DNA from 2 places in the Phycicoccus jejuensis genome. Region 1 is predicted to be linked to the other one. Evidence: riboswitches for the same ligand, from Rfam matches in the RefSeq annotation. Region 1 holds a riboswitch; the other holds the start of a gene.
The links. Region 1 has a riboswitch for glycine ahead of gcvP (aminomethyl-transferring glycine dehydrogenase). Riboswitches for the same ligand answer to the same signal wherever they lie in the genome.
Positions count from the first base shown of each region.

Region 2: it holds a riboswitch for glycine, as region 1 does, so the genes downstream of both, gcvP (aminomethyl-transferring glycine dehydrogenase) here and gcvP (aminomethyl-transferring glycine dehydrogenase) in region 1, are expected to answer to the same signal.

Region 1 covers NZ_CP085209.1:2,574,077-2,579,830, reverse strand. The annotation lists gene LG324_RS12250 (DUF881 domain-containing protein) at 1-534, shown strand, start outside; gene gcvH (glycine cleavage system protein GcvH) at 562-948, shown strand; gene LG324_RS12240 (FHA domain-containing protein) at 1,055-1,513, shown strand; gene LG324_RS12235 (MerR family transcriptional regulator) at 1,524-2,207, shown strand; gene LG324_RS12230 (bifunctional nuclease family protein) at 2,250-2,741, shown strand; gene LG324_RS12225 (MerR family transcriptional regulator) at 2,901-3,488, shown strand; glycine riboswitch at 3,539-3,635, shown strand; gene gcvP (aminomethyl-transferring glycine dehydrogenase) at 3,708-5,754, shown strand, end outside.
Region 2 covers NZ_CP085209.1:699,411-705,164, reverse strand. The annotation lists gene gcvT (glycine cleavage system aminomethyltransferase GcvT) at 18-1,133, opposite strand; gene gcvP (aminomethyl-transferring glycine dehydrogenase) at 1,130-4,012, opposite strand; glycine riboswitch at 4,161-4,257, opposite strand; gene LG324_RS03195 (FadR/GntR family transcriptional regulator) at 4,397-5,200, opposite strand; gene LG324_RS03190 (gamma-glutamyl-gamma-aminobutyrate hydrolase family protein) at 5,420-5,754, opposite strand, start outside.

The DNA.
Region 1 (5,754 bases):
GACCAGCTCTCCGGCGAGGTCCGCGACCTGCAGTCCTCGCTCGAGCTGCTCAAGAGCCGCACGACCGGCGAGCAGGAGGCCCAGCGCGCCGCCCAGGAGCGCCTCGACGCGCTCGGCATCCTCGCGGGTACGGCACCCGCGAAGGGCCCGGGCATCCTCCTGCGCATCGAGGACCCGCAGCGCCTGGTCCGCCAGAACCTCCTCCTCGACGCCGTCCAGGAGCTGCGGGCCGCCGGCGCCGAGGCGATCCAGGTCGGGGACGTGCGCGTCGTGGCCTCGACGTGGTTCGCCGACACCGACGGCGGCGGCATCTCGGTGTCCGGGTCCGAGGTGACCCCGCCCTACGTCATCCGGGCCATCGGCGACCCCAACACCCTCGCCGGGGCCATGCAGATCCCCGGCGGCGTCACGGCCACCGCGCGCCGGGCCGGCGCCGAGGCCTCCGTCGACATCCGCGACGAGGTGGAGGTCGACGCGTTGCTGAGCGTCACCACGCCTCAGTACGCTCGCCCCGTACCCACGAGCACCCCCTGACGCGACCGCGTCCGAGACAGGAGAACCATGAGCGACCTCGAGTACCCCGCCGGCCTGCGCTACACCGCCGAGCACGAGTGGGTCCGCGAGGAGGACGGGGTCGTGCGCATCGGCATCACCGCCTTCGCGCAGGAGGCCCTCGGCGACGTCGTGTACGTCAGCCTGCCGGCGGTCGGTGACTCCGTCGTTGCGGGCGACACCTGCGGCGAGGTCGAGTCCACCAAGTCGGTCAGCGACCTCTACGCGCCGGTGGCCGGCGAGGTCACGGCGGTCAACGACGCCCTCGACGCCACCCCGGAGCTCGTCAACTCCGACCCCTACGGCGAGGGCTGGATGTACGAGCTGCGCCCGTCGGACGCCGCGGCCGTCGCCGCGCTGCTCGACGTCGACGCCTACCGCGCCCAGCTCTCCTGATCACTGCCCTGCGCAACCGGTTTCCCCCGGGACCGGGACTTCCGCGCCGACGTGATCTAGGGTGGCAGGTCCCGGCGACCGCCGACGGAGAGGGTGGTAGGACGACATGACTGGCGACGAGCGCGGCGAGCAGCAGCAGCCGCCCGTTCCCGAGCCCACGACGATGCGCCTGCAGGCGGTCGAGGGGACCCGGGTCGAGCCGCAGAGCGAGGCCGAGCACGTCCTCACGAAGGCGGACCTCGCCACCGTCGAGGCGCTGCGGGCGGGCACGGCCCTCCTCGTCGTGCTCCGCGGGCCGAACACCGGCGCGCGCTTCCTCCTCGACGACGACGAGGTCGTCTCCGGTCGTCACCCCGACAGCGACATCTTCCTCGACGACGTGACGGTCTCGCGCCGGCACGCGGTCTTCCAGCGCTCCGGCGGGACCTTCGTCGTGCGCGACGTGGGCTCGCTCAACGGGACGTACGTCAACCGCGACCTCGTCGACGAGGCGGAGCTGTCGACGGGCGACGAGGTGCAGATCGGCAAGTTCCGGCTCGTCTTCTACGCCTCGGCCCAGGCCTGACGCCCCCGCCGTGCGACCCCTGACCATCGGGGCGGTCGTCGCGGCCCTCGCCGAGGACTTCCCGGACGTCACCGTCTCGAAGGTGCGCTTCCTCGAGGCCGAGGGTCTCGTGACGCCCGAGCGCACCGGGTCGGGCTACCGGCGCTACACCGAGGCCGACGTCGAGCGCCTGCGCTACGTCCTGCGGGCCCAGCGCGACCTGTTCTGGCCGCTGCGGGTCATCAAGGACTCGCTCGAGGCCCTCGAGCGCGGCCTGGTGCCGGACGGCCCGGGTCGCCCGCCGGTCGTGCCCGACCCTGCGGCGGACCCCGCCGTGCCCGCCGTCGCCGAGCTCGTCGAGACCGGCACCCCGCTCCGGCTCACCCGGGCCGAGCTCGCGACCGCCGCGGGCCTCGACGCCGGTCTCGTCGCCGACCTCCTCGACCACGGCCTGCTGCGTCCGGGGGCCGACGGGATGCACGGGCGCGAGGACCTGCGCGCCGCCCGCGCGGCCGCGGGCCTGGCCCGTTTCGGCGTCGAGGCCCGGCACCTGCGCGCGGCGCGGACCGCGGCCGACCGCGAGGTCGGGCTCGTCGAGCAGGTGACCGGCGGCCTGCGCGGCGAGGACCGGCGCCGCGCCGCCGCCGAGGTCACCCACCTCGTCCTCACCCTCCACACGGCGCTCGTACGTGCCGGCCTCGACACCTCCGGATGAGCGCCCGGGCACGGCGTCGGGGTCGCGAGGTACGGTGACGGGGTGAAGCTCATGGACGTCCTCGGCGTGCGGGTCGAGATGCCGGGCAACCAGCCGATCGTCCTGCTCCGGGAGCGCGACGGCGTCCGCTACCTGCCGATCTGGATCGGCGCGGCGGAGGCCACGGCGATCGCGTACGCCCAGCAGGGTGTCGTGCCCCCGCGCCCGCTCACCCACGACCTGCTGCGCACCGTCATCGACGACCTCGGGCACACGCTGACCCGGGTGCGGATCGTCTCGCTCCAGGACGGCGCGTTCCACGCCGCGCTCGACATCGACGGCGGCGGCGAGGCCGGCGGCACGACGATCGACTCCCGCTCCTCGGACGCCATCGCCCTCGCGCTGCGCGCCGGCGCCGACATCGTCGCCGAGGAGGCGCTCCTCGACGAGGCCGGGGTCGAGATGGCCGAGAGCGAGGACGACGAGGTCGAGAAGTTCAAGGCCTTCCTCGAGGACGTCTCCGCCGACGACTTCGACACCGAGACGGGGTCCTGACCGCGACACGCCGGTGAGGGTACGGGGCCTGCGGTCGTTGACCGCCGTCACAGCCGCCCCTACTGTCACACCAGTCACAGAAGTGGCCGGGAGAGTGACGTCGATGTCATTCCCGGGCGTATCGTCGTCCGGAGCAGCCGGCACCATCAGGAGGTAGGCGTGGGCTCCACCGGAGAAGCGCGACAGGGCGGCACCCCCGCGCCCGTCGTCGCGCAGGGCGTGCTGTTCGCCGACGACCTGCCCCAGCTCGACGACGAGGTCGGCTACCGCGGCCCCACGGCGTGCAAGGCGGCCGGCATCACCTACCGCCAGCTCGACTACTGGGCGCGCACCGGGCTCGTCGAGCCCTCGGTCCGCTCGGCGGGCGGCTCCGGCACGCAGCGCCTGTACGGCTTCCGCGACATCCTCGTGCTCAAGGTCGTCAAGCGGCTCCTCGACACCGGGGTCTCGCTCCAGCAGATCCGTGGCGCCATCACCGTGCTGCGCGCCCGTGGGGTCGACGACCTCGCCGGCATCACCCTCATGAGCGACGGCGCCTCGGTCTACGAGTGCACCTCGAACGACGAGGTCATCGACCTGCTCCAGGGCGGCCAGGGCGTGTTCGGCATCGCCGTCGGCAAGGTCTGGCGCGAGGTCGAGGGCACGCTCTCGGACCTGCCGAGCGAGCGGGCCGCCTCCGAGGGCGGTGCCGAGGCGATCCAGCCCGGCGACGAGCTCGGCGCCCGCCGCATCGCCCGTCTCGCCTGAGTCCGCCACCCCGGCCGCCGGCGCCTCCGGTGGTAGGTTGACCCTGCCGCTCACACCGTGCGGGAGAGTCCCCGGCACTGCCGGCCGGGGCGCCGAAGGGGCAATTCTCCCCAGAACCTCTCAGGCGCAAGGGACCGCACGGGACAGGCACCTCTGGAGGGTCCACCGACCCGACAGAGGGGGAGGACGTCAGCATCGTCTGCCCTCCGGAGGACCTTCGTGAGCACGCCAGCCCTTCCCGCCTTCGCCGCCCGACACATCGGCCCCCGCGAGTCCGACCTCGCCGGGATGCTCAAGGTCGTCGGGCGCGAGTCGCTCGAGGACCTCCTCGCCGCCGCCGTGCCGGACGGCATCCGCTTCGAGGGCGCTCTGGACGTCGAGGCGGCCGGCTCCGAGGCCGCCGTCGTCGCCGAGCTGCGCGAGGTCGCGGCGCGCAACCGCGTCGTCCCCTCGCTCATCGGCCTCGGCTACTACGGCACCCTGACGCCCGCCGTGATCCAGCGCAACGTGCTCGAGAACCCCGCCTGGTACACGGCGTACACGCCCTACCAGCCCGAGATCTCGCAGGGCCGTCTCGAGGCGCTCCTCAACTTCCAGACCGTCGTCGCCGACCTCACGGGCCTACCGACCGCCGGCGCCTCGCTGCTCGACGAGGGCACCGCCGCGGCCGAGGCGATGACGCTGATGCGCCGCTCGTCGAAGGCCGCCGCCGACGCCGTGCTCGTCGTCGACGCCGCCGTCTTCCCGCAGACGCTCGCCGTCGTGCGCACCCGCGCGGTGCCGCTCGGGCTCGACGTCGTCGTCGCCGACCTCACCGAGGTCGCCTCGGCCGAGGCGCTGCGCGCCGCCGCCGGCGACCGCGACGTCTTCGGCGTCCTGCTCCAGTACCCGGCCGCGGACGGCCGCCTCCACGACCTGCGCGCCGTCGCCGACGCCGCGCACGAGGCCGGCGCGCTCGTCACCGCCGCCGCCGACCTCCTCGCCCTCACCCTCGCCACGCCGCCGGGGGAGTGGGGCGCCGACGTCGCCGTCGGCACGACCCAGCGCTTCGGGGTGCCGATGGGCTTCGGTGGCCCGCACGCCGGGTACATGAGCGTGCGCGCCGGGCTCGAGCGCACGCTGCCGGGCCGGCTCGTCGGCGTCTCCGTCGACGCCGACGGCGCGCCGGCCTACCGCCTGGCCCTCCAGACCCGCGAGCAGCACATCCGCCGCGAGAAGGCGACCTCGAACATCTGCACCGCGCAGGTGCTGCTCGCCGTCATGGCGAGCATGTACGCGGTCTACCACGGCCCCGACGGCCTGCGTGCCATCGCGCTGCGGGTGCACGCGCACGCCGTAGCCCTCGCCGACGCGCTGCGTGCCGCGGGCGTGGAGGTCGCGGACGTCCCGTTCTTCGACACCCTCGCCCTGCACGTCCCGGGGCGGGCCGACACCGTCGTGGCCGCCGCCCTCGCCGAGGGGGTCAACCTCTGGCAGCACGACGACGACACCGTGTGGCTGAGCGTCGACGAGACCACCGACACGACCGTGCTCGGCAAGGTCGCCCGCGCGCTCGGCGCCACGGCCCCCGAGCGGGTCGAGGTCGCGGCCCCGGCGTGGCCCGAGGCGCTCGTGCGCACCTCCGAGTACCTCACCCACCCGGTCTTCTCGGCGCACCGCTCCGAGACCGCGATGCTGCGCTACCTGCGCCGCCTCGCCGACCGGGACTTCGCGCTCGACCGCGGGATGATCCCGCTCGGCTCCTGCACGATGAAGCTCAACGCGACGACCGAGATGGTCGCGGTCACCTGGCCCGAGTTCGCGAACCTGCACCCCTTCGCACCGCACGAGCAGACCCGCGGCATCCGCGGCCTCGTCGACGAGCTCTCGCAGTGGCTCTGCGAGGTCACCGGGTACGACGCGGTCTCGCTGCAGCCGAACGCGGGCAGCCAGGGCGAGCTCTCCGGCCTGCTGGCCATCGCCGCCTACCACCGCGCCAACGGCGACGACGAGCGCCGCGTCTGCCTCATCCCGAGCAGCGCCCACGGCACGAACGCGGCGAGCGCGGTCATGGCGGGGATGAAGGTCGTCGTCGTCGGCACCGACCCGGTGTCGGGCAACGTCGACCTCGACGACCTGCGCGCCAAGATCGAGCAGCACCGCGACACCCTCGCCGCGATCATGGTCACCTACCCCTCCACGCACGGCGTCTTCGAGGACACGATCACCGAGCTCTGCGGGCTCGTCCACGACGCCGGCGGCCAGGTCTACGTCGACGGCGCCAACC
Region 2 (5,754 bases), 1.9 Mb from region 1:
GTGCCACGACCCGCGCATCAGCGGTGGCGTCGGTAGAACGGAAGCTTGACTACTTCGACCTGCTCGGTCCGCCCGCGGACGTCGATTTCAAGTTTGGTGCCTGGTTCTACGTCGTCTGCGTCGACGATTGCCATGGCGACCGCATGCCCGAGGGTCGGGGACGGGACACCGCTGGTAACGGTCCCAATTCGCTCACCGGTGCCGGGCCGGAGCACGGCATGTCCGGTTCGCGGTGCGCGCCTCCCGACACTAGCCAGACCGATCAGACGGCGAGCGCGGTCGACGTCACGGGCTTCTAAGAGCGCCGCAGCACCGACACTGCCGGCGGGCTTGTCGTGCACGACCACCTTGCCGAGACCGACGTCAAACGGAGTTAATTGAGAGGTCAGCTCCTGACCATAAAGTGGCATACCCGCCTCGAGCCGAAGGGAGTCACGGCAGGCAAGTCCAGCGGGGACCAGCCCATGCGGGCTGCCCAGAACGGCGAACTCCGACCAGACCTCAACGGCGGCGTCCGCCGCGCAGTACACCTCGAAGCCGTCCTCGCCGGTATACCCGGTACGGGCCAGCAGCACATCATGCTTGCCCACCCTGGCTCCAGCGACCGAGTAATAGGTGAGACCCGACACGTCATCCCCGGTCGCCTCGGCGACAATCAGCGCCGACGAGGGCCCCTGGACCGCGATCAGGCCCCACTCCGCGGAGGCGTCGCGAACCTCGCTCGTGTAACCGCTTGCCCGTGCCACCAGTTCCTCGTACACCCTTCGCACATTGGCGGCATTGGCCACAACCATGAACTTCTCTTGAGTGAGTCGGTACACGATGAGGTCGTCGAGGATGCCGCCGTTGGCGGAAACCAGCATGGAGTAGCGGGCCTGACCAACCTGCATCCGTGACGGCATACTGACCAAGGCGTAGTCGAGGGCGGCTCCGGCCTCGGGGCCACTCAACTCGAGTTCACCCATGTGGGACAGATCGAACATCCCCGCCGCGCGTCTGACCGCGTGGTGTTCTGCGACTTCAGACGTGTACTTCAGCGGCATAGACCAGCCGGCGAAGTCTGTAAGCGTCGCGCCGAGTTGCCGATGAATGTCATGCAGCGGTGTGGTCCTTGCCGCTAGAGGCGACGTCATGCCGAAGCTCCCTGTGGTCCCACAGCGGCAAACGCTTCAGGGGGCGGGCAAGAGCAGACGAGGTTCCTGTCACCATGCGCGTTCTCGATGCGCCCCACGGGAGGCCAGTACTTGTCGGGATCCACACCGGCCGGGAACGCGCCGACTGTTCTCGGGTACGAGCGCCCCCATTGACCCACGAGATCCGCCAAGGTGTGGGGCGCGTGGCGCAGCGGACTCTCCTCCACCGACCAAGTGCCCGCGGCTACCTGCTTTATCTCGGCTGCAATTGCGATCATCGCATCACAGAACCGGTCGATCTCCGCGAGGCTCTCAGACTCGGTCGGCTCGATCATCAGCGTGCCCGCGACCGGGAAAGACATCGTGGGGGCGTGGAAGCCGTAGTCGATCAGCCGTTTGGCGACATCCTCGACGGTGACCCCGGTCTTCGCAGTGGCTGGTCGGATGTCGACGATGCACTCGTGTGCGACCAACCCATCTTCGCCGGTGAACAGAATTGGGAAGTGTGACGCCAGTCGATGGGCGACATAGTTCGCGTTCAGCACGGCAACGTGACTGCACTCGGTTAAGCCGGAGCCACCCATCATCCGGATGTACGCCCACGGGATGGGAAGGATCCCGGCTGACCCGTAGGGAGCAGCGCTGATGCTTCCGTGGTTCCCGCGACGATCGGCGTCTGGATGTAAGGGGTGGGTCGGCATATACGGAACTAGGTGTTCCGCTACCGCGACCGGCCCGACCCCGGGTCCACCTCCACCATGGGGGATGCAAAAAGTCTTATGCAGGTTCAGGTGGGAGACGTCGCCTCCGAACTCGCCGGGCTTGGCGATACCAAGTAGGGCGTTGAGATTTGCCCCATCCACGTACACCTGTCCCCCATGCGCGTGCACGACGTCGCAGAGCTGGGTGATGCTGTCCTCGTAGACACCATGCGTCGACGGGTAGGTCACCATGATGGCGGCCAGGTTGTCAGTGTGCTCAATACACTTTTTTTCCAGCTCCCCCAAGTCGATCGTGCCATCGTCGTGAGAACCCACAACAACGACTCGCATCCCCGCCAAGACCGCGGACGCAGCATTCGTCCCGTGCGCGCTAGAAGGGATCAAGCAGACATCTCGCTGCTCGTCTCCGCGATCCCGGTGCCAACCCCTAATGGCCAAAAGTCCCGCTAACTCCCCCTGCGAGCCGGCGTTGGGCTGAATTGACACCGCGGCATAACCGGTAATTTCGGCCAACCACCCCTCCAATTGGCGCACAAGCTCGGTGTATCCGGAGGCGTCCTCGGCGGGGGCGAACGGATGCAAGTTCGCGAAGCCGGGCAAGCTTATCGGCTCCATCTCGGTCGTCGCATTCAGTTTCATAGTGCATGAACCCAGCGGAATCATGCCTCGGTCCAGCGCAAAGTCGCGAGCCGAAAGGCGACGTAGGTACCGCAGCATCTCGGTCTCTGAACGATAGCTGTGGAAAACCTGATGCGTGAGGAACGGACTCTCGCGCCGCAGCGTCGAGGGCATGGCATCGGGTTTCCGCTGATCCATCACGTCGACCTGCTCAAGGGTGCTGAACGCCTCAAGTACCAGGTCCACGTGTGAGCTGGTGGTGATCTCGGAGCAACTGACTCCGACGTGGTCGGAATCCACCCCCCGCAGCCGCAGGCCCTTAGCGGCCGCGGCCGCGAGCACCTCGTCGGCATGGCCCGGGACGCGCACCAGCAAGGTATCGAAGTAAGCGCCATGTACGACCGGTATACCAACTTCTCGGAGCCCGCTTTCGATGGCGTTGGCATGGGCGTGGACCCGTTCCGCGATTCGTCTCAGCCCGACAGGGCCGTGGTAGACCGCGTACATGGAAGCTACGACGGCCAGCAGCACTTGGGCGGTGCAGATGTTGGAGGTCGCCTTGTCGCGACGGATGTGCTGCTCTCGCGTTTGCAGCGACAGGCGGTACGCGGGCTTCCCGTCGCTGTCCCGAGAGACACCTACCAATCGTCCGGGAAGGTGACGTTGCAGCCCGTCACGCACCGCGATGTAACCGGCGTGAGGGCCACCGTAGAACAACGGCACCCCGAAGCGCTGGGTTGATCCGACCGCAATATCGGCGCCGCACTCTCCCGGCGAGAGAAACATGGTCAGGGCCAGAAGGTCGGCGGCGATGGTGACTAGGGCGCCGCGGTCCTGCGCGCTGCGCACGAGGTGCCGGTGGTCACGGACCGCTCCGGAGGCGCCGGGGTAGGAGACAACTAGGCCGAAGAAGTCATCCTTCGGCAGCGGCTGGGTAACGTCGACTTCGACGACCTCCACTCCAACTGCCGTGGCGCGTGTCCGAAGAATGTCGAGGGTTTGCGGCAACGTGTCCGTGTCGACCAGCACCTTGCTGGACTTTGACGTCGATCCGCGGCGCATGACCATAACGGCCTCCGCCACTGCAGTGGACTCGTCCAAAAGGGAGGCATTGGACATGGGCAGACCCGTCAGATCGCCGACCATCGTCTGGAAGTTCAGCAGCGCCTCAAGTCGGCCTTGGCTGACTTCGGGTTGGTAAGGGGTGTAGGCCGTGTACCAGGCCGGATCCTCAAGCACGTTGCGCCGGATCACCGCTGGGGTAAGCGATGGGTAATAGCCGAGACCGATCATTGGCACCGAAACGACATTGCTTCCCGCAAGGGTCGCCAGTTCTCCGGCCGCTTCGGCCTCCGTGGCCGGTTCCGGCAGACGAAGACCGCTGGTGGTGCGGATCTTCCCAGGGACAGCCGTGTCGATCAAGCTGTCCAGATCCGGAAAACCGATCTCGGCGAGCATTTTGGCGCGACTTTCGGCGTCAATACCGATGTGACGACCAACAAAACCGCGGTCGTAGTCGTCTGCACTCAACGATGTCATAGCAGAGGCTCCTGGTCCTAGGGCCGCGAATGCGACACCTGGTGGGTGGCCTCCCCGCTCTGTCATCGGAAAACCTGAGAGCTTCGCTGCCGAGTGGGCAACTTGCACCGTGGGTGCAGGACACTAGTCCTGACTTTCCAGAGTTCGCCTCACGACAGCGGTAACGGGGCCTGAGAGATTCTCGGGGAGAGTTGCTCCTTCGGCGCCCCCCTCGAGTAGAGGAAGGACTCTCCCGCTGTGGTTCAAGCGGCGAATAGTCTTCAGTTATCTAAGTCTAGAACGTAGTCGTGGCACCGAGTGATGTCAACGGACCACGGGATGGAGCTCAGCGAAAGTATCGCGACCCTGGTGGGTCAAGCTGTAAGGACACGTCGACAGGGTGCGTTAGGAGGGGAGCCCGGGCGGCCCATGGGGACCGGTCTCAACAAGATCGGTCGCGTCGCGATCCTCGTTGCCCTGGCGCGTCGGCGCCCCGTCCAGGAACCCATGGAGAAGGGCCGCCGTCCCCGACAGGTGTTCTTGCATTGCTCCGGCTGCGCCTGACTCGTCGCCTGTCAGCACGGCCATCGCGGCGGCACGGTGCTGGTGGTTGGAGTGCGCAATGTTGGGGCCGAGCAGCGGTATCTGATCGAGCAGTTCGTTGAGCGCCATACGGTTGTCGGCTAACAGTGGGGTCAACGTTCGTACCCCTGCCAGTTCTGCAAAAGTCAGGTGCAGGCGAGAGTCCAGCCTTCGATAATCGTCCGGTCCGGCCTGCTCAACCTCACTGAGACGCATCCACAGCACGTCGCGCTCCACAGCCGTCAGGGTTCGCCTCGAAGCCAACCGGATGGCCCCAACCTCGAGGACTTCACGCATGCCGAGCAGGTCAGCAATGTCCGCTGGCGTCCACACACGTCTCGACACCGTCGAGTGGCGCCTCGGCACCGTGTCTGCGAAAAACGTCCCTCCGTACCGTCCGCGCTTGGTGGTGAAGTATTCCGCGTCCGATAGTGACTTGATCGCCTGCCGGACGGTGTCCCTGCCCACTCCCAGTTTACTTGCGAGTTCCCGCTCGGGCGGCAGGGCGTCACCGGGCTCGTACACGCCAAGCCACACCAGCTGCAATAGCCGGTTGACGGTCTCTTCAAAGACATTGCCCGACCGCACCGGTCGGAGCAGGGCCTCGTTGGCGGACTCGTCATTCATTTCGGTCACCATAGTCGCGACCTTGGTGCCATCGCTCGCTAATGCTCCCGGAAATACTTAACGCAGGTCTCACGTGGCAGGGCGGCGCTCCCGCAGCATCGTCCATCGTCTGAGCCGCACACCGAACGTCTACCAGCCGAGCCGTGGAGCGAGGAGGGCGCGTGGGGCCCGTCAAGCTGGTTCGCTGGACGAGTGAACGCACCGCGACCAGGACGCCGATCAAGGAGCCGCCGCCGCGGCTGCGACCAATGCCCTGAACAAGCCCGCGTCCTCCTGGGTCTCCGGGTGCCATTGCACTGCAAGCCGGAACGGGTGTTGCGGGTCCTCCATCGCCTCCAGGGTTCCGTCGGCGGCCCAGGCGACTGGTTCGAAGCCCGGATGGGCGCTGACCGCTTGATGGTGGTGACACCTCACGGCGCCCCGCGCCCCTATAGCTCGAGCCAGTCGGCTGGCGACAACGATGTCAACCGCGATGTCGCCGTACGAGTTCCCACCCGGCGAGTGCTGCTGTGAGCCGACGCGGTCAGGCACATGCTGTTCAAGCACTCCCCCAG